One region of the Streptomyces sp. NBC_01216 genome, then DNA from elsewhere that is predicted to be linked to it. Evidence: riboswitches for the same ligand, from Rfam matches in the RefSeq annotation. Region 1 holds a riboswitch; each other region holds the start of a gene.
What was found. Region 1 has a riboswitch for cyclic di-AMP ahead of OG393_RS28870 (C40 family peptidase). Riboswitches for the same ligand answer to the same signal wherever they lie in the genome.
Positions count from the first base shown of each region.

Region 2: linked by a shared signal. The riboswitch ahead of OG393_RS06905 (M23 family metallopeptidase) and the one ahead of OG393_RS28870 (C40 family peptidase) in region 1 are both predicted to bind cyclic di-AMP.
Region 3: linked by a shared signal. The riboswitch ahead of OG393_RS03740 (M23 family metallopeptidase) and the one ahead of OG393_RS28870 (C40 family peptidase) in region 1 are both predicted to bind cyclic di-AMP.
Region 4: linked by a shared signal. The riboswitch ahead of OG393_RS14190 (M23 family metallopeptidase) and the one ahead of OG393_RS28870 (C40 family peptidase) in region 1 are both predicted to bind cyclic di-AMP.

Region 1 is NZ_CP108677.1:6,407,212-6,412,080, reverse strand. Features, by position in the region: gene OG393_RS28880 (ATP-dependent Clp protease proteolytic subunit) at 1-310, shown strand, start outside; gene OG393_RS28875 (hypothetical protein) at 318-623, shown strand; cyclic di-AMP (ydaO/yuaA leader) riboswitch at 963-1,135, shown strand; gene OG393_RS28870 (C40 family peptidase) at 1,139-1,615, shown strand; gene OG393_RS28865 (LysE family translocator) at 1,711-2,340, opposite strand; gene OG393_RS28860 (LysR family transcriptional regulator) at 2,413-3,381, shown strand; gene OG393_RS28855 (ATP-binding protein) at 3,347-3,778, opposite strand; gene OG393_RS28850 (8-amino-7-oxononanoate synthase) at 4,155-4,869, opposite strand, start outside.
Region 2 is NZ_CP108677.1:1,642,197-1,647,065, forward strand. Features, by position in the region: gene OG393_RS06890 (bifunctional acetate--CoA ligase family protein/GNAT family N-acetyltransferase) at 1-311, opposite strand, end outside; gene OG393_RS06895 (HPr family phosphocarrier protein) at 487-768, shown strand; gene OG393_RS06900 (GntR family transcriptional regulator) at 1,003-1,677, opposite strand; gene OG393_RS06905 (M23 family metallopeptidase) at 1,868-2,638, opposite strand; cyclic di-AMP (ydaO/yuaA leader) riboswitch at 2,653-2,818, opposite strand; gene OG393_RS06910 (M16 family metallopeptidase) at 3,031-4,398, opposite strand; gene OG393_RS06915 (M16 family metallopeptidase) at 4,425-4,869, opposite strand, start outside.
Region 3 is NZ_CP108677.1:860,741-865,609, reverse strand. Features, by position in the region: gene OG393_RS03760 (aspartate aminotransferase family protein) at 1-780, shown strand, start outside; gene OG393_RS03755 (helix-turn-helix domain-containing protein) at 894-1,544, shown strand; gene OG393_RS03750 (DUF6126 family protein) at 1,565-1,720, shown strand; gene OG393_RS03745 (tyrosine-protein phosphatase) at 1,723-2,535, opposite strand; cyclic di-AMP (ydaO/yuaA leader) riboswitch at 2,927-3,083, shown strand; gene OG393_RS03740 (M23 family metallopeptidase) at 3,086-4,021, shown strand; gene OG393_RS03735 (SGNH/GDSL hydrolase family protein) at 4,170-4,869, shown strand, end outside.
Region 4 is NZ_CP108677.1:3,257,152-3,262,020, forward strand. Features, by position in the region: gene trmB (tRNA (guanosine(46)-N7)-methyltransferase TrmB) at 19-849, shown strand; gene OG393_RS14185 (PrsW family intramembrane metalloprotease) at 859-2,169, shown strand; gene OG393_RS14190 (M23 family metallopeptidase) at 2,376-3,446, opposite strand; cyclic di-AMP (ydaO/yuaA leader) riboswitch at 3,458-3,605, opposite strand; gene OG393_RS14195 (PP2C family protein-serine/threonine phosphatase) at 3,861-4,869, opposite strand, start outside.

The sequences.
Region 1 (4,869 bases):
CCTGCTCGCGGCGGGGGCGCCGGGGAAACGGCTGATCCTGCCCGGTGCGCGGGTCCTGCTCCGGCAGCCCTCGACGGACGAGCCGCTGCGCGGGCAGCCGAGCGATCTCGTCATCCAGGCCGGGGAGTTGCTGCGCCTGCGCACCATGGTGGCCGGGATGCTGGCCACCCACACCGGCCGGAGCCGCGAACGGATCGACGCCGACATCGACCGGACCACCGTCCTGGACGCCGGGGCGGCGACCGCCTACGGCCTGGTGGACCACGTGGTCCACCATCGCCCCGCGGCCGGCGGCCTCGGGGCGCGGTGAGGCGGCCGTGGTGCCCGAGTTGCCGCCGCTGCCCGCGCTGACGCGCGCCGAGGGCGAACTCGTCGACGCCTACCTGGAGGTCGTGGACCTGCTCGGCCGCGTCAACCCGTCCAGGGCTTCGCACACCTACGGCGCGCTCCGGGCCGCACAGGCCCTGGTGGGGCGCGCGACCGCGCTGCGCGACGCGCTGGCCACGATGCACGGACGCGGCGAAAGCGAGGTGCACGCGGACACGTTGGCCCGGGCGCTGCGCGTACTGGACGGGGAGCGGCGGGCCGGACGCGTCACGGTGCCGAGTGCTCAGACGAGTTGACACGAGGGCGTGTCGCGTCCAGACCCAGTCGGCCCAGCGGGTCGACGGAATCGCTCCCTCGTTCGGCGTAGCCGGCGAATCCGCTTACGACCGGGGCGAGTTGCGCGACAGGTGCACACATCTGGGTGCACCGGGGGTTCCGTCGCTGGTGCGGGGCCCTGCAGGCACCCCTCCGAAGATCGCCAAACCAGCCTGTCCACCCGAACGGATCAGTCGTGAGGAGCCTCACATATCGCCGTTTCAGCTCGGTTTTCGACCGGTTCGTGGGTCAAGATCCGTGACGACGACAAGCCCCCGCCACCGCGGCGGGGCGGTCCGGGCGGACGCCGAGTCCTGCCGCCGTCCCGGATGCCTGGTCGACAGGAGTGGATCGGCAGGAGTGGAGGACCCGAGCACTACGGGACGGCCGGCCGGTGGGGCCGTTCCTCGGGGTGAAGCCGCAGCCGCGGCCGGGCGACTTCGCCAGCCCGAACCCGACAGGTCATCCTTCACAGGCGGCTGACGAAGGGTTGCGCATGACCGCGCAGGCACATGTCCCGTCCTTGCTGTTCCGGGCCGGAGCCGTCTCGGCTCTCACCCTGGCCGCCGTCGGCGGCACACTGCTGGCACCGGGCGCCACGCCGGAGGCCGAGGCCGCCACCTCGTACGCCGGCAAGGCGCTGAACGTCGCGGCCTCGAAGAAGGGCGCCCCGTACAGGTACGGGGCGACCGGACCCACCCGGTTCGACTGCTCGGGGCTCACGCTCTACTCGTACAAGCGGGCGGGCAAGTCGCTGCCCCGTACGGCGCAGCAGCAGTACGACAAGACCCGGCACATCCGGGCCGCCGGCAGGCAGAAGGGCGACCTGGTCTTCTTCCACACCGGTGGCAGGGTGTACCACGTCGGCATCTACGCCGGGAGCGGCCGGATCTGGCACGCCCCCAAGACCGGGTCCTGGGTCAAGCTCGACAAGATCTGGTCGTCGAAGGTCTACTACGGCCGCGTCCGCTGACTCCCTCACCCGCGGCTCCTGACAGGCACTCACCACAGGAGGCCACCCTCCCCGCCGTCCCGGAGCGACGGCGGGGCGCGAGAGCCGACAGGCTCTCAGCCCGCCGAGAGCGGGGCCGCGAGCAGGGACAGCCCCAGCGCGGCCAGCGCGCCCCCGGTCACCCCGCACACGGTGCGCGCGGTCCGGGGACGGCGCAGCCAGGGACCGAGCCGGTCCACCGACACCGCGACCAGCGGAAACCAGACGAGCGCCAGCAGCACCACGACCGTCGCCAGCAGCAGCGTGCGGGGCACCACGGCCGCGCCGTCCGGCACGAACTGCGGCAGCAGACTCAGGAACAGGACCGGGGCCTTGGGATTGAGCACATTGGTCAGGAAGCCCTGCCGCAGCCCGCGCAGCACCCCCGGCTCACCGGCCGTGTCCGCGGGCTCCCCCGTCGACGCCCGCAGCGCCTCGCGTAGCGCCTGGACACCGAGCAGGAGCACGTAGATCCCACCGGCGATCTGGAGGGCACGGTAGAGCGCCGGTACCGCGATCAGCACGGCGGCGAGGCCCGCCACGGCGAGCGCGGTGTGCACCAGCAGCCCGCCCGCCACACCGACGGCACAGGCGACCCCGGTCCGGCGCCCGGCGAGCGCGCCGCGTACGACGACGGTGAAGTCGGCGCCGGGCATGGCCACCATGCCCGCCGCGACCCCGAGAAAGGCGATCAGTTGTCCGTCCATGGCCCCAGACTGCCCCCGCCCTGCCTCTAGGGTGAAGACGGAATCTCGTGGGTCTGCCCAAAGGAACGCTTCATGCAGGATCTGGTGCGGCTCGCCGCGCTGGTCGCGGTCGCCGAGGACGGCTCGATCACCCGGGCCGCCACCCGGCTGGGCTACACTCCGCCCGCGCTCTCGCAGCAGCTCGCCAAGCTGGAACGGGAGGCGGGTGCGGCGCTGCTCGTGCGGCACCACCGCGGGGCACGGCTGACGCCCGCAGGCGAGTTGCTGGTCACCCGGGCGCGGCGCGTCCTCGACGAGATGGAGCGCGCGCGTCACGAACTGGCCCGGATCAGCGGGCTGTCCGGCGGCCGGCTGCGGGTGGGCACGTTCACCACGGTCGGCGTCCATCTGCTGCCACCGGTGCTCAGCGCGTTCCGCCGGGCGCATCCGGACGTGGAGCTGACGGTCGCGGAGTACGAGCCGCCGGCCGGTGTCCGGGCGGTCGCGTCCGGCGAGGTGGATCTCGCGCTGACCCACACGTACGAGCCGGCGGAGTCCACCCCGCCACCGCCGGGCGTGGAGCTGGAGACCCTGCTGGTGGAGGAGCTGGTCCTGGTGACGGAGCCGGGCCATGCCCTGGCGAAGGGCACCGGCCGGCTGCCCCTCGCGGAGCTGGCGGGCCGTCCGCTGATCAGCAGCGCGCCGGGCCATCCCCCACGTCGGGGTGTGGAGGACGCGCTGGCACGGATCGGCGCCACTCCGGCGGTGGTCTGCCGGACACCCGGCTACGCCCTGGTGTGCGCACTGGTCAGCGCGGGACTCGGCGTGGCGGTGGTACCGGAGATGGTCGCCTCGATGGCGCCGGAGCCGCTCGGGGTCCGGGCCCTGGAACCCGTGTCCTTCCGGCGGACCATCTCGGTGGCGCACCGCGGAGAGGAGTCGGGCCCGGCGGCACGGTCGCTGCGGGCCCTGCTGCGCGGCGGGTTCGACCGGGCGCCCCGGACCGGCCCTCCTGGCGGGCGGGGCGCTACCGAGGCAGCGGGGGTGTCCACGGAAGGCTGATCCAGACAGTCTTGCCGCCGTCGTCGGTGGGGGTGACCGAGAGCCGTCCCTTCGCCTCGGCCGTGAGGATGCGGACGATGACCATGCCGCGGCCGTTGTCCTGCTGGACCGCCGCGGGCAGCCGTCTGGGCCAGCGCGGATAACTGTCGGTGACACCGATGCGGAGCTGCTCCTCGCGCTCCAGGCGGACGTCGACGGTGAAGGTGGGCGACTGCCCGAAGGTGTGCTGGACGGCGTTGGTGGCCAGCTCCGAGACGACGAGCCGCACGGTCTCGGCCATGTCGTCGCCTAGCGGGAGTCCCCACTCGGTCAGGACGTCCGCGACGAACCTCCGGGCCACAAAGACCGAGGCCGGATCGCTCGGCAGAGTGACGGTTGCTTCCTGGTGATCTGCCATGGCGACGTAGTCCCTTTCCGCACCGGGGCCCGCCCCGGATCGCGCTTCGCGCCAGACTGCCACTTCCCGTGCCGTCATGGGTGTCGATCCACCAAGATATCCACATATCCATCGTCGGAAGCAGTGAACTCTGCTATCGGCCGTGGGCCGGGGCAGCGGAGGACTCCGCCGTGGCGACGGCCACCGTCCGCTCCGGGACGGCCTCCGGGAGCGGAGGTGCGGCGCAGGACCGGCGGAGGTACGGCGTCGGACCGGGCGCCGCGGGCCGCCGGGGGGAGCGAAACGGGTCGGGCGGGGGTCCGGAACCACCGGCGCTCCACGGTCCGGCGTATGCGGGCGAGGGCGAGACCCCCGTCACCCGTCACCCGGGGACGTGCTACCGCCGGGCCGTACGGAGGACGGTGGCGACGGCTCGGTCGATCTCGGCGTCGCTGAGGTCCGCACGGGCTGTCAGGCGCAGCCGTGAGATGCCGTCCGGGACCGACGGCGGGCGGAAACAGCCCACGGCCAGGTCTTGTTCTCGGCAGTCCGCCGCCCAGGCCAGCGCCGCTTCCGGTGAGGGTGCGCGGACCGAGACGACGGCCGCGTCGGGGCGCGTCGCCGTCAGGCCGGCTTCCGTGAGCAGCCGGTGCAGTGTCGTCGCGACCGTCCGTGCCCGCTCGGCGAGCCCGGGTTCCTTCCGGACCAGGCGGAGGCCCGCGAGCGCCGCCCCCACCGCGGCGGGGGCGAGTCCGGTGTCGAAGATGAAGGTACGGGCCGTGTTCACCAGGTGCTCGATGACGCGGGCGGGGCCGAGGACAGCGCCGCCCTGGCTGCCCAGCGACTTGGAGAGGGTGAGCGTGGCGACGACGTCCGGGGCGCCCGCGAGTCCGGCGGCGTGCGGGGCACCCCGGCCGCCGGCGCCGAGCACACCCAGACCGTGGGCGTCGTCGACGACGAGCGCCGCCCCGTGCGCCCGGCAGGCGGCGGCGAGTTCCGGCAGGGGTGCCTTGTCGCCGTCGACGGAGAAGACCGAGTCGCTGACCACGAGGGCCCGGCGACCGCGGTGGCTCCGCAGGGTCTTGTCCACCGCCTCCGGATCGGCGTGCGGT
Region 2 (4,869 bases), 4.8 Mb from region 1:
CCCGTCGCGTCGATGCGGTCGTAGCGTACGGTGGCGATGAACTCCCCGCCGACGGTCGCCGCGAGCCCGACCCGGTCCACGAAGTCGTGGTGGGTGAAGCGGTGCACGTCCTTGGCCGAGAGTCTCGGGTAGGGCGCGAAGAAGCGGTAGTACTTCGACTCGTCCGAGACCTGCTCGTAGAAACTGACCAGCCGGTCGGCGTCGGCGGCGGTGATGGGCCTGATGCGCGCGGTGCCGCCGTCACGGAGCACCACGTCCGCCTCCCAGTGGTCGGGATAGGCGTGTTCAGGCTGTTCCGACGCGCTCTGCATGGGGTCAGCCTACGGCCGGTGCCGGAGCATGGCATCGGTCGCGCACGCCGTGCGCGCCATGCAAGGTAGGAAAGCCGCACGGCCGTTCCGGCGCCCGCCCGGAGGTCGGCACGAGCACCTCGCAACCCATGAGAGACTGGTCTAGACAACCGGCCAAGACTTGAAGGGCAACACCATGGCTGAGCGCCGCGTCAACGTCGGCTGGGCCGAGGGCCTGCACGCCCGTCCCGCCTCCATCTTCGTCCGTGCCGCCACGGCCTCCGGCGTCCCCGTGACCATCGCCAAGGCCGACGGCAACCCGGTGAACGCCGCGTCCATGCTCGCGGTGCTCGGCCTGGGCGCCCAGGGTGGCGAGGAGGTCGTGCTCGCCTCCGACGCCGAGGGCGCCGAAGCCGCTCTGGACCGCCTGGCGAAGCTGGTCGCCGAGGGCCTCTCGGAGCTGCCCGAGACCGTCTGACCGGCCCGCCCGCGGGAGCCGCGTCCGTCCGGATTCCGGAGGGTGCGGCTCTTTCGTTTATTCGGGAACGATAGGGACTCCATGCGCGCCGTCCGGGCGCACCCCGCCTTTCCCCGCCGGGAGCGTGGGTACGCCGCATTTCTCGTCCCGGCGCATCGCATGACACGAATCAACCGATTCCCGGGCAGCGCGAATAGGCCCCCGCATTACCTCTCTTTGTATACGGCGCCGCTGTTAATTCCGGATACTCACGGTGTTTACGGCAGGTTGCGAAGCCCTCACACGGCCGCGCCTGGGCCGGTACAGCGCCAGCGAGCGCTCGGCGTGCAGCGCGGTGAGGGCCCGCGCCCGCTCGGCGTCGCCCCGCGCCACCGCGTCCACGATCGCGCCGTGCTCCGCCCACTCCTCCCTGGGCCGGGGCGCCGGTTCCACCGCGTACATCCAGGCGATCTTGTGCCGTAGCTGGGTGAGCAGCGCCGTCAGCGCCGGACTGCCGGCGGCCTGCGCCAGCGTCTCGTGGAACCAGCCACCCAGGGAGCGCAGATCCTCGCCCTGCCCTCGCCTGGCCCGTTCCTGTCCCAGCCTGACCAGGCCGCGCAGCACCTTGAGATGGGCCTCGGTGCGGCGCTGGGCAGCCCGGGCGGCACCCAGCGGCTCCAGCAGCACCCGCATGTCCAGCAGGTCCGCCGCCTCCTGTTCGGTGGGCTCGGCGACGTGGGCGCCCGCGTGCCGGCGGGTGACCACGAACCCCTCGGACTCCAGCGTGCGCAGTGCCTCGCGGACCGGGACGCGGGAGACCCCGTAGCGGCGTGCCAACTGCTCCTCGGTCAGCCGGGTGCCACGCTCGAAGACCCCGGAGACGATGTCGTCCCGGATCGCCGTGCATACCGACTGCGCGGGAATGCGCATGTTCGACCTCCGCCTTAATCCGCCTTAATCCGCGCGAAACCCATCCGGTGGACGTCCGTTCGCCGACCTTGCGGTGACTCTATTGCAGGAGGGCGGCATTTCCGAAGGCCACGGAGGTTCCATGGATATCTTTTGGCCTGTAGAAAAGCCCCGGCTCTGTACGAGCCGGGGCTTTCTGACGCGTGCGGGATCAGACGTTCACACCGCGGGCGCGCAGGTAGGCGATCGGGTTGATGTCCGAGCCGTACTCGGCGGTGGTGCGGGCCTCGAAGTGGAGGTGGGGTCCGGTCGAGTTGCCGGTCGAGCCCGAGACGCCTATCCGCTGACCGGGAGTGACGGCCTGACCGACCGAGACACTGATGGCCGCGAGGTGACCGTACTGGGTGTACGTGCCGTCGTGCATCCGGATGACGACGTTGTTCCCGTACGCACCGCCCCAGCCGGCCTCGACCACGGTGCCGGAGCCCACGGAGACGACCTTGGTGCCCGAGGCGGCGTGGAAGTCGACGCCGGAGTGGCTGCCGGAGGACCAGAGCGCACCCCCGGTCTTGTAGCCGGTGCTGACGTACGAGCCGGCGACGGGAAGCTGGAAGGAGGCAAGGCGCTTGCGCTCGGCCTCGCGGGCGGCGCGCTCCTTGGCCTGGCGGAGTTCCTTGGCCCGGGCCTCGGCCTTGCGCTTGGCCTCGGCGGCGGCCTTCTCGCGGGCGATGGCCTCGACGGCCTCCCGCTCCTGAGCGACGGCCTGGACGCTCACCGTGTCCACCAGGACGTCGGCGACCACGGCCTGGTTGAGGCCGGTGTCCTCCAGGGAGGGGGCCTCCGTGTCGGCTGCGAGCGCCGGGGAGGCGAGGGTTCCGATGACGCCGGTGGTGGCGAGGGTGGCGACGCCGGCGATGCCCGCGCCACGGCGCGCCAGACGGCTCGGAGCACGATGTTTCCCGGTGGCACGGGTGAATGCCATGGAGGGGCTGATTCCTTTCCTTCCTTCTCGCCTACCGGGTTAGCTGACGGGTTCGGAGCAGGAAGGTCTCCTACGGGCCCCTCCGCACGGCGGCGAAGGCGTCCGATTCACCCCAGGGACTTCGCGTGGGTCCCCGGCTCCCCAGGCTCGCGCCTGACGGGGACTCGGCGATGGCTGTCCGATTGCCGCGGGTGCGACGGGTGCAACGGGCGGACAGCCGGATCGAAGCTAAGCGGACCGTCTTTCAATCACCAAACAGACACGCTTGTTTGTAAGACATGCCACAGGGCATACGATCACCCAATCCTGCAATTCGGACATAGCGAAGGACCCCGGCATACCGCTGCGCCGAGGTCCTCCCGCCCGGGATGCCGGTGCCCCGGCCGCCCCAATCAGCCGCTGACGACCGTCACTTCACCGATGCCGAGCGCGCGCACCGGCTCCGCGATCTCGGCGGCGTCACCCACCAGGACGGTGACCAGGCGGTCCACCGGGAAGGCGCTGACGACCGCGGCCGTCGCCTCGACCGTGCCCGTCTCCGCGAGCCGCGCGTACAACTGCGCCTGGAAATCGTCCGGAAGGTGCTGCTCGACCTGGTCCGCGAGCGTCGCTGCGACGGAGGCAGCCGTCTCGTACTTGAGAGGCGCCACGCCCACCAGGTTCTGCACGGCCACGTCCCGCTCGGCGTCCGTCAGCCCGTCGGCGGCCAGGGTGCGCAGCACCTGCCACAGGTCGTCGAGCGCCGGTCCGGTGTGGGGAGTGTCGACGGATCCGCTGATGGCGAGCATCGAGGCACCGTGACCCGCGCCGTCGGAGCGCAGCACCTGGCCGAAGGCACGAACGCCGTAGGTGTAGCCCTTCTCCTCACGCAGGACACGGTCCAGGCGGGAGGTGAGGGTGCCGCCGAGGCAGTAGGTGCCGAGCACCTGGGCCGGCCACACACGGTCGTGCCGGTCGGCGCCGACGCGGCCGATCAGCAGCTGCGTCTGGACGGCTCCGGGGCGGTCCACGATGACCACGCGGCCCGTGTCGTCGGCCGTGATCGGCGGCATCGGGCGGGCCTCGGCCGTGTCGCCCGTCCAGGCGCCCAGCGTCTCGGCGAGGATCTTGTCGAGGTCCACGTCGGTGAGGTCGCCGACGATCACGGCGGTGGCCGTGGCGGGCCTCACGTACGCCGTGTAGAAGGCGCGGACCGCGGCGGCGTCGATCGCGGCGACGGTCTCCTCCGTGCCCTGCCGCGGCCGGGACATGCGCGAGCCGGCCGGGAAGAGCTCCCGGGAGAGTTGCTTGGCGGCCCGGCGCCCCGGGTTCGCCGTCTCGTGCGGGATCTCGTCGAGCCGGTTGCGGACCAGACGCTCGATCTCGGTCTCGACGAAGGCCGGCGCGATCAGGGCCTCGGCGACCAGACCGAGCGCCTTGGGCAGCCGGGAGACGGGAACCTCGAGGGAGACGCGCACGCCGGGGTGGTCGGCATGCGCGTCGAGGGTGGCGCCGCAGCGCTCCAGCTCGGCGGCGAACTCCTCGGCGGAGTGCTTGTCGGTGCCTTCGGACAGGGCACGGGCCATGATCGTGGCCACCCCGTCCAGACCCTCCGGCTCGGCGTCCAGCGGGGCGTCGAGGAAGATCTCGACGGCGACCACCTGCTGGCCGGGGCGCGGGCAGCGCAGCACGGTCAGACCGTTGTCCAGCGCGCCGCGGTCCGGGGCCGGGAAGGCCCACGGGCGGGCGTCGCCCGGCTGGGGCTGCGGGTGGAACTCCATGCTCGTCAAAGACGCGGCAGTGTCGGTCACTGGTCCGCTCCCTCTTCCTCGTCGCTGTCGCTCTGCTCGGCGGTGACCGGCTCGTAGACCAGCACCGCGCGGTTGTCCGGACGCAGCCGTGCCTGGGCGACCGCCCGCACCTCTTCGGCGGTGACGTCCAGCACCCGGTTCACCGCGGTCAGGGCGAGCTGCGGGTCACCGAACAGGACCGCGAAGCGGCACAGTTCGTCGGCCCGGCCGGCGACGGTGCCGAGGCGGTCCAGCCACTCGCGCTCCAGCTGGGCCTGGGCCCGTTCCATCTCCTCCGGCGTCGGGCCCTCGGCCGCGAAGCGGGCGAGCTCCTCGTCGACGGCCGCCTCGATCTCGGGCACCTCGACCCCGCCGGAGGTCTTGACGTCCAGCCAGCCCAGCGAGGGGGCGCCGGCCAGCCGCAGCAGTCCGAAGCCGGCCGCCACCGCCGTGCGGTCCCGG
Region 3 (4,869 bases), 5.5 Mb from region 1:
GTCGAACCGATCCAGGGCAAGGGTGTCCACGAGTCCCCGCCCGGCTTCCTCCGCGCGGCCCAGGACCTGCTGCACCGGCACGGTGCTCTGCTGATCGCCGACGAGGTGCAGACGGGACTCGGCAGGACCGGCGACTTCTACGCCTACCAGCACGAGCAGGGAGTCGAGCCCGACCTGGTCTGCGTCGCCAAGGCGCTCTCCGGCGGCTACGTGCCCGTCGGCGCCACCCTCGGCAAGGACTGGATCTTCAAGAAGGTCTACTCGTCCATGGACCGGGTCCTGGTCCACTCGGCCAGCTTCGGATCGAACGCGCAGGCCATGGCGGCCGGACTCGCCGTGCTCTCGGTCATGGAGTCCGAGGGGACGGTGGCGCACGCGCGCCGCACCGGCGAGCTGCTGTCCTCGAAGCTCAGGGCGCTCGTGCCCCGCTACGAACTGCTCCACGAGGTACGTGGTCGTGGACTGATGATCGGCATCGAGTTCGGCCGGCCGTCCTCGCTCGGGCTGCGCAGCCGGTGGACCATGCTCCAGGCCGCCCGCAAGGGGCTCTTCGCGCAGATGGTCGTCGTACCGCTCCTGCAGAGGCACCGGATTCTGACCCAGGTGTCCGGGGATCATCTGGAGGTGATCAAGCTGATCCCGCCCCTGGTCCTCGACGACGCGGACGTGGACCGTTTCGTGACCGCCTTCACGGCGGTGATGGAGGACGCCCACGGCGGCGGCGGGCTGATGTGGGACTTCGGGAAGACGCTGGTGAAGCAGGCGGTGGCGCAGCGCTGAGGGGCCGGTCCCGGGGCGTGCCGCGCGTTTCGGCGCCCCCGGTCAGGGCCGGGGATATTTGCCTGTGAGGCAATAAATTTGCCCCAGAGGAAAGTTCCTGGCGCAATGGGTGCATGGAGCACCTCCCCGAGGAGCGGTCCTCGGACCCGGCGCCGCCGTTCGCCGGCCAGGACGCCCCGCCCGCACTGCCCGACGTGGCCCCCCAGTTGCGCGGCCTGCGCCGACGCCGGGGGGTCACCCTGGAGGCCGCCGCCCAGCGGGCCGGGCTCTCTCCGGCCCATCTCTCCCGTCTCGAGACGGGCCGCCGGCAGCCCTCGCTGCCGATGCTGCTCGCCCTCGCCCGCATCTACGGTACGACGGTCTCGGAGCTGCTGGGCGAGGCCCCGCCCGAGCGTGATCCCATCGTCCGGGCCGGCCGTTCCGAACCGGTCGAGGCCGACGGCTGGGTCTACCGCCAGGCGGGCGGCCCCGGCCGCGCCCTGCAGGCGCTCCGCGTCCACGTGCCATACGCCACCAGAGCCGACATCGTGCGGGTCCATCCCGGTGAGGAGTGGCTGCACGTCCTCGGCGGCCGGGTGCGCCTGGCCCTGGGCGAGGCCGTGCATGTGCTCGACCCGGGGGACAGCGCGCACTTCGACTCGCTGACCCCGCACCGCATCGGCGCCGCCACCCGCGACGGCGCCGAACTGCTCTTCGTCCACACGCTGATGCAGAGCCCCGTGGCCGAGCTGTGTCTCGGCGAAAGAGCACCGCATCAGCGCTGAGCCCATCGGAAGGGGCCGTCATGTCCGAAAAGTCTGTACCTGTCACCGGCGAGGAGCGTGAGGCCGGGAAGTTCCCGAAAGGGCTCGTGCTGCGCCTCTTCGCCTACCTGGTGGCGGGGCACCTCTTCGCGGGCTTCCTCTATCTGCTCTTCCTGCTCGGCGGGCAGAACCAGTAGGGCTACGCCTCGGTGAGCAGGCGTGCGCGCAGCCGCTCGCGGGTCTCCGGGGAGAGTCCCAGTCCGTCCGTGAGATAGCTCTCCTCCGTGCCCCAGGTCTGCTCGATCGTCTCGAACGCGGCCCGGATGTATTCCAGGCGCGCGTCGAACAGCGGGCGCAGCAGCTCCATCACCTCGGGCGACATGGCGTCCGCGGCGGTGGAGCTGCGGCGCACCTTGTAGCGGCGGTGCGGATCGTTCGACTTGAGGTAGTCGGCCTCGATGGCCTCGCGCTCCACGCCGACCGCGAGCAGTGAGATCGCGATGGACAGGCCCGCGCGGTCCTTGCCCGCCGCGCAGTGCATCAGGGCGGGGACGCTGTCCTCGGCCAGCGCGTGCAGGACGTGGCTGTGCTCCGTCGTGCGTTCGACAATCATCTTTCGGTACGAAGCGGACATGCGGGCGGCCGCCTTGCCGTCACCGAGCGCCTCGCGTAGCTGGTGCAGCTCGCCCTGGCTGACGAGCTTCCAGAAGTCCTTGCCGTCGGCCGGGTCGTTGAGCGGGATGTTCACGTTCCGTACGCCCGGGAGTTCGACGTCCGGGCCCTCGATCTTGCGGTCGGCGTGATTGCGGAAGTCGAAGACCGTGTGCAGGCCGAGTGTCGTCAGGAAGGTCGCGTCCTCCCCGGTGGCGTGTGCGAGGTGGCCGCTGCGGAAGAGGCGCCCGAACCGCACGGACCGGCCGTCCGTGGCGGGCAGGCCGCCGACGTCGCGGAAGTTGCGTACGCCGCTCAGCTCGGGTTCGGTCGACGGGACCTGTGGCAGCTGCTGCGTCACGAGTGCTCCTGAGTGTTGACGATCTTCGATCGTGCGCGATCGGTTCCTGGCGCAATCATCCCGGCATGTGGCTGGTCCACACACCCCTGGGACGGTAATGGGCGTTGTGTCCGAATTAATGCATTAGGGGTAACACGCCCTGGTTGTGGGGGAGATGGGGCGGGTGCGTGAGCAGCGTCATAGCCGTGACGGACCGTGCCTGATCGTCTTTCGCGACACCCCTGCGGCGAAAGGAGGGAGAAGGGTCGTCATCCACGCAGGGTGACCGGAAATTCCCTTCGGATATCGAAGGCCGGAATGTCCGCGGAATGCGGCGGCTTGTTCCCGCCGACCCCGCTCGTCTACGGTCACGCTCAATCCGGTCGGACCGCCGAATCCTGCCACCGTCCGGAATTCGCACCCACCCACGTGTGGCAGGAGCGGGGGACCCAGGTAGTACGCCGGTCCTTCAGTCCAGGACGGCTCGGGGTGAAGTCGCGTGAGAGCGCGACCGGACATCTCCAGTCCGAACCCGACAGCTCACCTCGCAGGCGACGGAGAGGAATTCGCCATGCCCGCGAAGGGTAAGCACCGCCGTCCCAAGGCCAACCCGATCACCCGCGGATTCGTCGCCGCCGGAGCCGGTGGCGCCGTCGTCGTCCTGCCGCTCTTCGGTGCGACCGGCGCCCACGCCGCCGAGCAGGCCGCTCCGGCCGCGGCTCCCCGGCAGGCCGTCACCGCCGCCGCGACGCAGGCCCCTGCCGCCGCCCCGGCCGCGAAGGCCAAGCCCCGCACGTACTCCGTCGTCCCCGGCGACTACCTGTCGAAGATCGCCGCCGAGCACCACCTCGCCGGCGGCTGGAAGAAGCTCTACGCCGACAACCGCCAGGTCGTCGGCGAGAACCCCTCCCTGATCCTCCCGGGCATGAAGCTCACCCTCGGCGCCAAGTCGACGGCCAAGGCTCCCGCCCCGAAGGCCGCCGCGAAGGCCGCGGCCAAGAAGTCCTCCGCCGGCTCGGCCGAGACCCGAGGCACCCGCAGCGCCGAGCGCACCGCGGTGGAGGCCGCCCCGGCGGCCCCGCAGTCCTCGCGGGCCTCCTCCTCCGGCTGGGTCGCGCCGGTCGGCGGCGGCATCTCCACCCCGTACCGCGCCTCCGGCTCCATGTGGTCCTCCGGCTACCACACCGGCGTCGACTTCATCGCCTCCTCCGGCACCTCCGTGAAGGCCGTCGGTCCGGGCACCGTCTACTCCGCGGGCTGGAGCGGCGCCTACGGCAACGAGGTCGTCATCCGGCACGCCGACGGCACGTACTCCCAGTACGCCCACCTCTCCTCGCTGTCCGTCTCCGCCGGACAGACCGTCACCGGCGGCCAGCAGGTCGGCCTGTCCGGTTCGACCGGCAACTCCACCGGGCCGCACCTCCACTTCGAGATCCGCACCACCCCCAGCTACGGCTCGGACATCGACCCGCTGGCCTACCTGCGCGCGCACGGCGCCGCCATCTGATCACCGACGCTCCGTCAGGCCCGGCACCCCGCGTGCCGGGCCTCGGCGTATTCCGGCTTGGCGCAATCTTGACCGGTGGTGTATCTCACCTGTCGTCAACCCCTCCTTACGGTCGCGTAGGTCACACCCCCGGGGGAAAAATGCTCCCGTGGCAGACGATTCGAGATCAACAGACATCCACGCATTCGGGTCGTACGCGGCGATCGGTGACAGCTTCACCGAGGGCGTCGGAGACCCGGGGCCCGACGGGAAGTACCTCGGCTGGGCGGACCGCTTCGCGGTCCTGCTCGCCGATCAACGGCCGGAGCACGACGCATTCCGTTACGCCAACCTGGCCGTGCGCGGCCGGCTCCTCGACCAGATCGTCGCGGAGCAGGTGCCGCGCGCGAAGGAGCTCGCCCCGGACCTGGTGACCTTCTGCGCCGGCGGCAACGACATCATCCGCCCCGGTACCGACCCCGACGACGTGGCCGAGCGGTTCGAGCACGCGGTCGCCGACCTGACCTCGGCCGTCGGTACGGTCATGGTGACGACCGGGTTCGACACCCGTGACGTTCCCGTGCTGCGGCACCTGCGCGGCAAGATCGCCACCTACACGGCGCATGTCCGGGCCGTCGCCGACCGCTACGGCTGTCCCGTGCTCGACCTGTGGTCCCTCCGGTCCGTCCAGGACCGGCGGGCCTGGGACGACGACCGGCTGCACCTGTCGCCGGAAGGCCACACCCGGGTCGCGCTCCGTGCCGCCCAGGTCCTCGGCATGGAGGTGCCCGCCGACCCCGACCAGCCCTGGCCCCCGCTGCCGCCGCGCGGCACCCTCGAAGTGCGGCGGGACGACATCCACTGGGCCC
Region 4 (4,869 bases), 3.2 Mb from region 1:
CCGTAGAATCGAGGCATTGTGTCTGAGTCCCGTGAAGCCCTCGCGCACCCCACCGCCGCAGCCGCCGTACCCGCCGTCGCCCGGCGGGGCAGCCGGATGTTCGCCGCGGGAGAGGGGCCCCTGCCCGACCCCGCCGGTTCGCACCACGAGCGCCGCATCCGCAGTTTCCAGCCCCGTCGCAGCCGGGTCACCGCGGGCCAGGCCGAGGCGATGCTCAAGCGCTGGCCGGACTGGGGCCTCGACATCGACGGCAAGCGGGTCCTCGACCTGCGCGAGATGTTCGGCGGACTGCCCGTCGTCCTGGAGATCGGCTTCGGCATGGGCGAGGCCACCGCGCGGATGGCCGCCGCCGACCCCGGCACCGGCATCCTCGCCGTGGACGTCCACACCCCCGGCCAGGGCAACCTGCTCGGCCTGGCCGACCGGGGCGGGCTGGAGAACGTCCGGGTCGCCAACGGCGACGCGATCATCCTGCTCCGCGAGATGCTGGCCGTCGACGCCCTCGACGGCTGCCGGGTCTACTTCCCGGACCCCTGGCCCAAGAAGCGTCACCACAAGCGCCGCCTCATCCAGCCGGAGTTCCTCACCCTCCTGGCGACCCGAATGAAGCCGGGGGCCGTCCTGCACTGCGCCACGGACTGGGAGCCGTACGCCGAGCAGATGCTGGAGGTGCTGACCGCGCACCCGGACTTCGGGAACACCGCGGCCGACGGCGGCTACGCCCCCCGTCCCGCCTTCCGCCCGCTCACCCGCTTCGAGGGCCAGGGCCTCGACAAGGGGCACCGCGTGCACGACCTTCTGTTCCAGCGGAGTAGAACTCCCTCGCGGGCTGTCACTTCCGCTGGTTAGGGTCGTCGGGTGTCGAACCCCGTAGCCGTACCCGTGCCCGCCCGGGACACCGAGGAGCCCGCGTTCCCCGCCATCCCGGACCGCGCCCAGTGGCGCTACCGGCCCCGCCGGGCCTTCTGGCGCAGCAAGGCCGTCCGGGCCGTCGCGGTGATCACCCTGCTCGCGCTGTGCGCCCTGGTGATCCTCGCGCTGGTACGGGAGGAGACCGGCACCGAGGGGTTCCTCGTCGGCCTCGGTCTGGCCGTGCTGCCCGTGCCGCTGCTGGCCGCCGCCTTCCGCTGGCTCGACCGCGTCGAACCGGGCCCCTGGAAGAACCTGGTCTTCGCCTTCGCCTGGGGCGCCTTCGCGGCGGCGCTCGTCGCGCTCACCGCCAACACCTTCGCGGTCCGCTGGATCGAGACCTCGACCGCTGATCCGGCCTCGGCGGACGCCCTCGGCGCCACCGTCGTCGCCCCGGTCGTCGAGGAGAGCGCGAAGGCCGCCGCGATCCTGCTGATCTTCCTGCTGCGGCGCCGGGATTTCACCGGCCTGGTCGACGGGGTGGTCGTCGCCGGTTTCACCGCCACCGGCTTCGCCTTCACCGAGAACATCCTCTATCTCGGCCGGGCCTTCGGCGAGGACCAGGAGATCGGCACGTCCGGTCTCGGTTCGATGACCGCGGGGACCTTCTTCGTGCGGATCGTGATGTCGCCGTTCGCGCATCCTCTGTTCACCGTGCTCACCGGCCTCGGCTTCGGCTTCGCCGCCCTGGCCGCCCGCCGCAGGCGCGTCCGCCGGATTCTGCTGCCGCTGACCGGCCTGGTCCTCGCCATGGGCATGCACGCGCTGTGGAACGGCTCCGCGGTCTACGCGTCCTGGGGCTTCATCATCGTGTACGGGATGTTCATGGTGCCCGTCTTCGGTCTGCTGACCTGGCTGGCGATATGGAGCCGGCAGCGCGAGCTGCGCACGATATCCGGGCAGCTCCCGGCGTACGCGGCGGCCGGCTGGATCTCGCCCTCCGAGCCCCTGGCACTGTCCTCGATGCGGGCCCGCTCGATGGCCCGCTCCTTCGCGGCCCGGACGTACGGCCCGGACGCCGCACGGGCGGTCGGGGAGTACGAGACCTTCGCGACGACGCTCGCGTTCCTGCGCCACCGGGCCGAGCGGGGCATCACGGACCAGGACTTCGCGGCCCGCGAGCAGGAGCTGCTGCACCACCTCTGGCAGCGCCGGCAGGTCGCCTCGCCCGCGCTGACCTACGCGGCGCGGGCCACCGGCCGGGTCTGGGCGCCGCCGCAGTACCTGGACTACGGCGGCTACAACCCCTACCGCAGCTAGTGTTCCGACTCGGGCGACCTTCGCCCTGGGGCGACGCCCGGCAGGACGACGACTCGCGGCGTCGCCGAATCAACCGGGTAGGCCCCCCTACGAGCTCGATCCGGCGCCTCGCGGTCCACCGCACCACGGCGCGGCCTCCGAGGGCCCGGTACGACGGAGCCGCGAGCAGCGGAAGGTGCCCGCGGCCGGGCCTGGGATGCCTCCGCTCAGACGGAGAGGCCCTTGCTCGCCAGCCAGGCCGCCGGGTCCACACCGTCGCCGCCCGGGGTGTGCACCTCGAGGTGCAGGTGCGGGCCGGTCACGTTGCCGGTGGCGCCCACCCGGCCGATCGTGTCGCCGGTGCCCACCGACTGGCCCACGGAGACGGTCATCGAGGACAGGTGGCAGTACCAGACCTCCGTGCCGTCGGCCAGCTCCAGGACGATCCGGTAGCCGTACGAGCCCGACCAGCCGGCCGACATGACCGTGGCACCGTGCACCGCCTTGACCGGGGTGCCCGTGGGGGCCGCGAAGTCGAGACCGGTGTGATAGCCGGAGGACCACATCGAGCCGGCCTGGCCGTACGTCGAGGTCAGCGTGTAGGACGAGGTGGGCAGCGAGTAGCTCGCCGCGAGCTTGGCCAGGCGCTCCGCCTCTGCCTTCGCCGCGGCCTCCTCCTCGGCCTTCTTCTTCGCCTCGGCCGCCGCCTTCTCCGCCGCGTCGGCCTTGGCCGCCGCCTCGGCGGCGGCCTTCTCGGCCGCTTCCTTCTCCGCGGCGGCCTTCTCGGCGGCGTCGGCGGAGACCTGCTGCTGCTCGGCCTGCTGGAGGATGCGGGCGCGCAGCGCCTCGCCGGCGTCACCGCCCTCGCTCTTCGCGGCGCCGGCTTCGACGGGCGCCGCGACCGAGGCGGTGAGCGCGTGCAGGTCGTTGCCGGTGCCCGCGGTCGCGTCCCGCTCCTCGTCCCCGGACATCAGCGCGGCGACGCCGGGCAGATCGGCGGCGTCCGGCAGGTCGAGGTCGGGGAGGGCTATGGAGACCTGGGGGCGCTCCTGCGCGGTGGCCAGGCCGCCCGCGCCGACGGCCGCGATCACGCCGACGCCGAGCACGGTGGAGGAACGGGCGAAGCCGGAGCGCTGCTTCACCACGCGATGACGGCCGCCGGACCGGCTCTGCCGCTGGAGCGATTCCTCGGTGGGGTTCCACTCGCCCGACGTCGTGGCGTCGGGGTCGGTCCCGGCGGCACCCGAGGCACCAAACGCATGGAAGGGGGCTTCGGGGGCAGGGGTGTTGGACGCCACGGAGGCGTACTCCTTTCCTTCCTTGCCGCCTACCGGGTTAGCTGACGGGTTCGGAGCAGGAAGGTCTCCTACGGGCGCTGTCGCACGAGTGCGAAGGCGTCCGATTCACCCCAAATAGTGGTTCCCCGGTTCCCTTTCGGGATTCGGCGCGTGCGCACGGTGCCGTCTCTTGCGACGGCTGGGACAACCGCGCTGCGTTATCGAACGTTAATAGACGCGGGGGTCCGATTCCAAGCCGTTCCTCTTGATCGTTCAGGAGATTGATGCAGTACAGGGCGATTTGACCGGCGCTCAGGAGCCAATCACGAAACACCCCTTATCTGATGGTGCGTCAATTGTTATCTCAGTGATACCCCCCGACTACGGATGGTCACCCGCGCCGGCCCGCCCTCCCCGGCCGCCCGCGACGGGCGCTCAGGGGACCACCGGCATCGTCAGGCGCCGTACCGGCTGCCCGTGCGCCGGCCGGGCCACGGCGAGCAGGGCCATGTCGTCCGTCGAGCCACCTCCCGTGTACCGGCGGATGTCGCCGACGAGCGCGTCCAACAGCTCCTCGGGCCCCGGAAAGATCCGCCCGGTGAGCCGGGCCGCGGGCTCGTAGAAGACGCCCTCGGCATCGCGCGCCTCGGACAGCCCGTCGGTGTAGAAGAGCAGCGTCGCCCCCGGCGGGTACGGGGTCTCGTCGACGTGGTCCGGCCAGGCGGCCAGCTCGCCCATGCCGAGCGGCAGCGCCTGCCGGCTGGGCTCCAGATGCCGCAGACCACCGTCCTGGTACAGCAGCAGCGGCTCCGGGTGCCCCCGGTTCACCACACGGACCAGCCCGTCACCACGCGGGATCTCGGCCAGGACCGCGGTGGTGAACCCCTCCACGGCGTCCAGGTCGTCACGGCGTGTGCCCTCGCGGGTCAGTGCCCGCTCCAGCCGCTGCGCCACTCCCTCCAGCGTCGCCTCCTGGTCGGCCGCCTCCCGGAACGCGCCGACGAGCACGGCGACCGCCTCCACCGCCTCCAGCCCCTTGCCCCGCACGTCACCGACGACCAGCCGCACGCCGTACGGGGTGTCCTGCACGGCGAACAGGTCGCCGCCGATGAACGCGTCGGCCTGCGCGGCCTCGTAGCGCGCCGCGATCCGGAGCCCGCCGATCCGCTCGGTGGGCGTGGGCAGCACCGCCTTCTGGACGGTCTCGGCGATCACCCGGGCCGAGGCGAGCCGTTCGCCACTGCGCCGCACGACCCGGTTGATGAGCAGCGCCAGCCCGGAGACGGTGACCACCGTGAGGGTCTCGGTGAGGCTCGGGACCTGACCGCTGGTGCCGTTGTACGCATGCAGACCGAGGCTCGCGAGCACGGCGGCGATTCCGGTCAGCAGCGTCGTCAGAGGCGAGAAGAAGGGCGCCGCGGTGAGCGGCGCGGCCGAGAACATC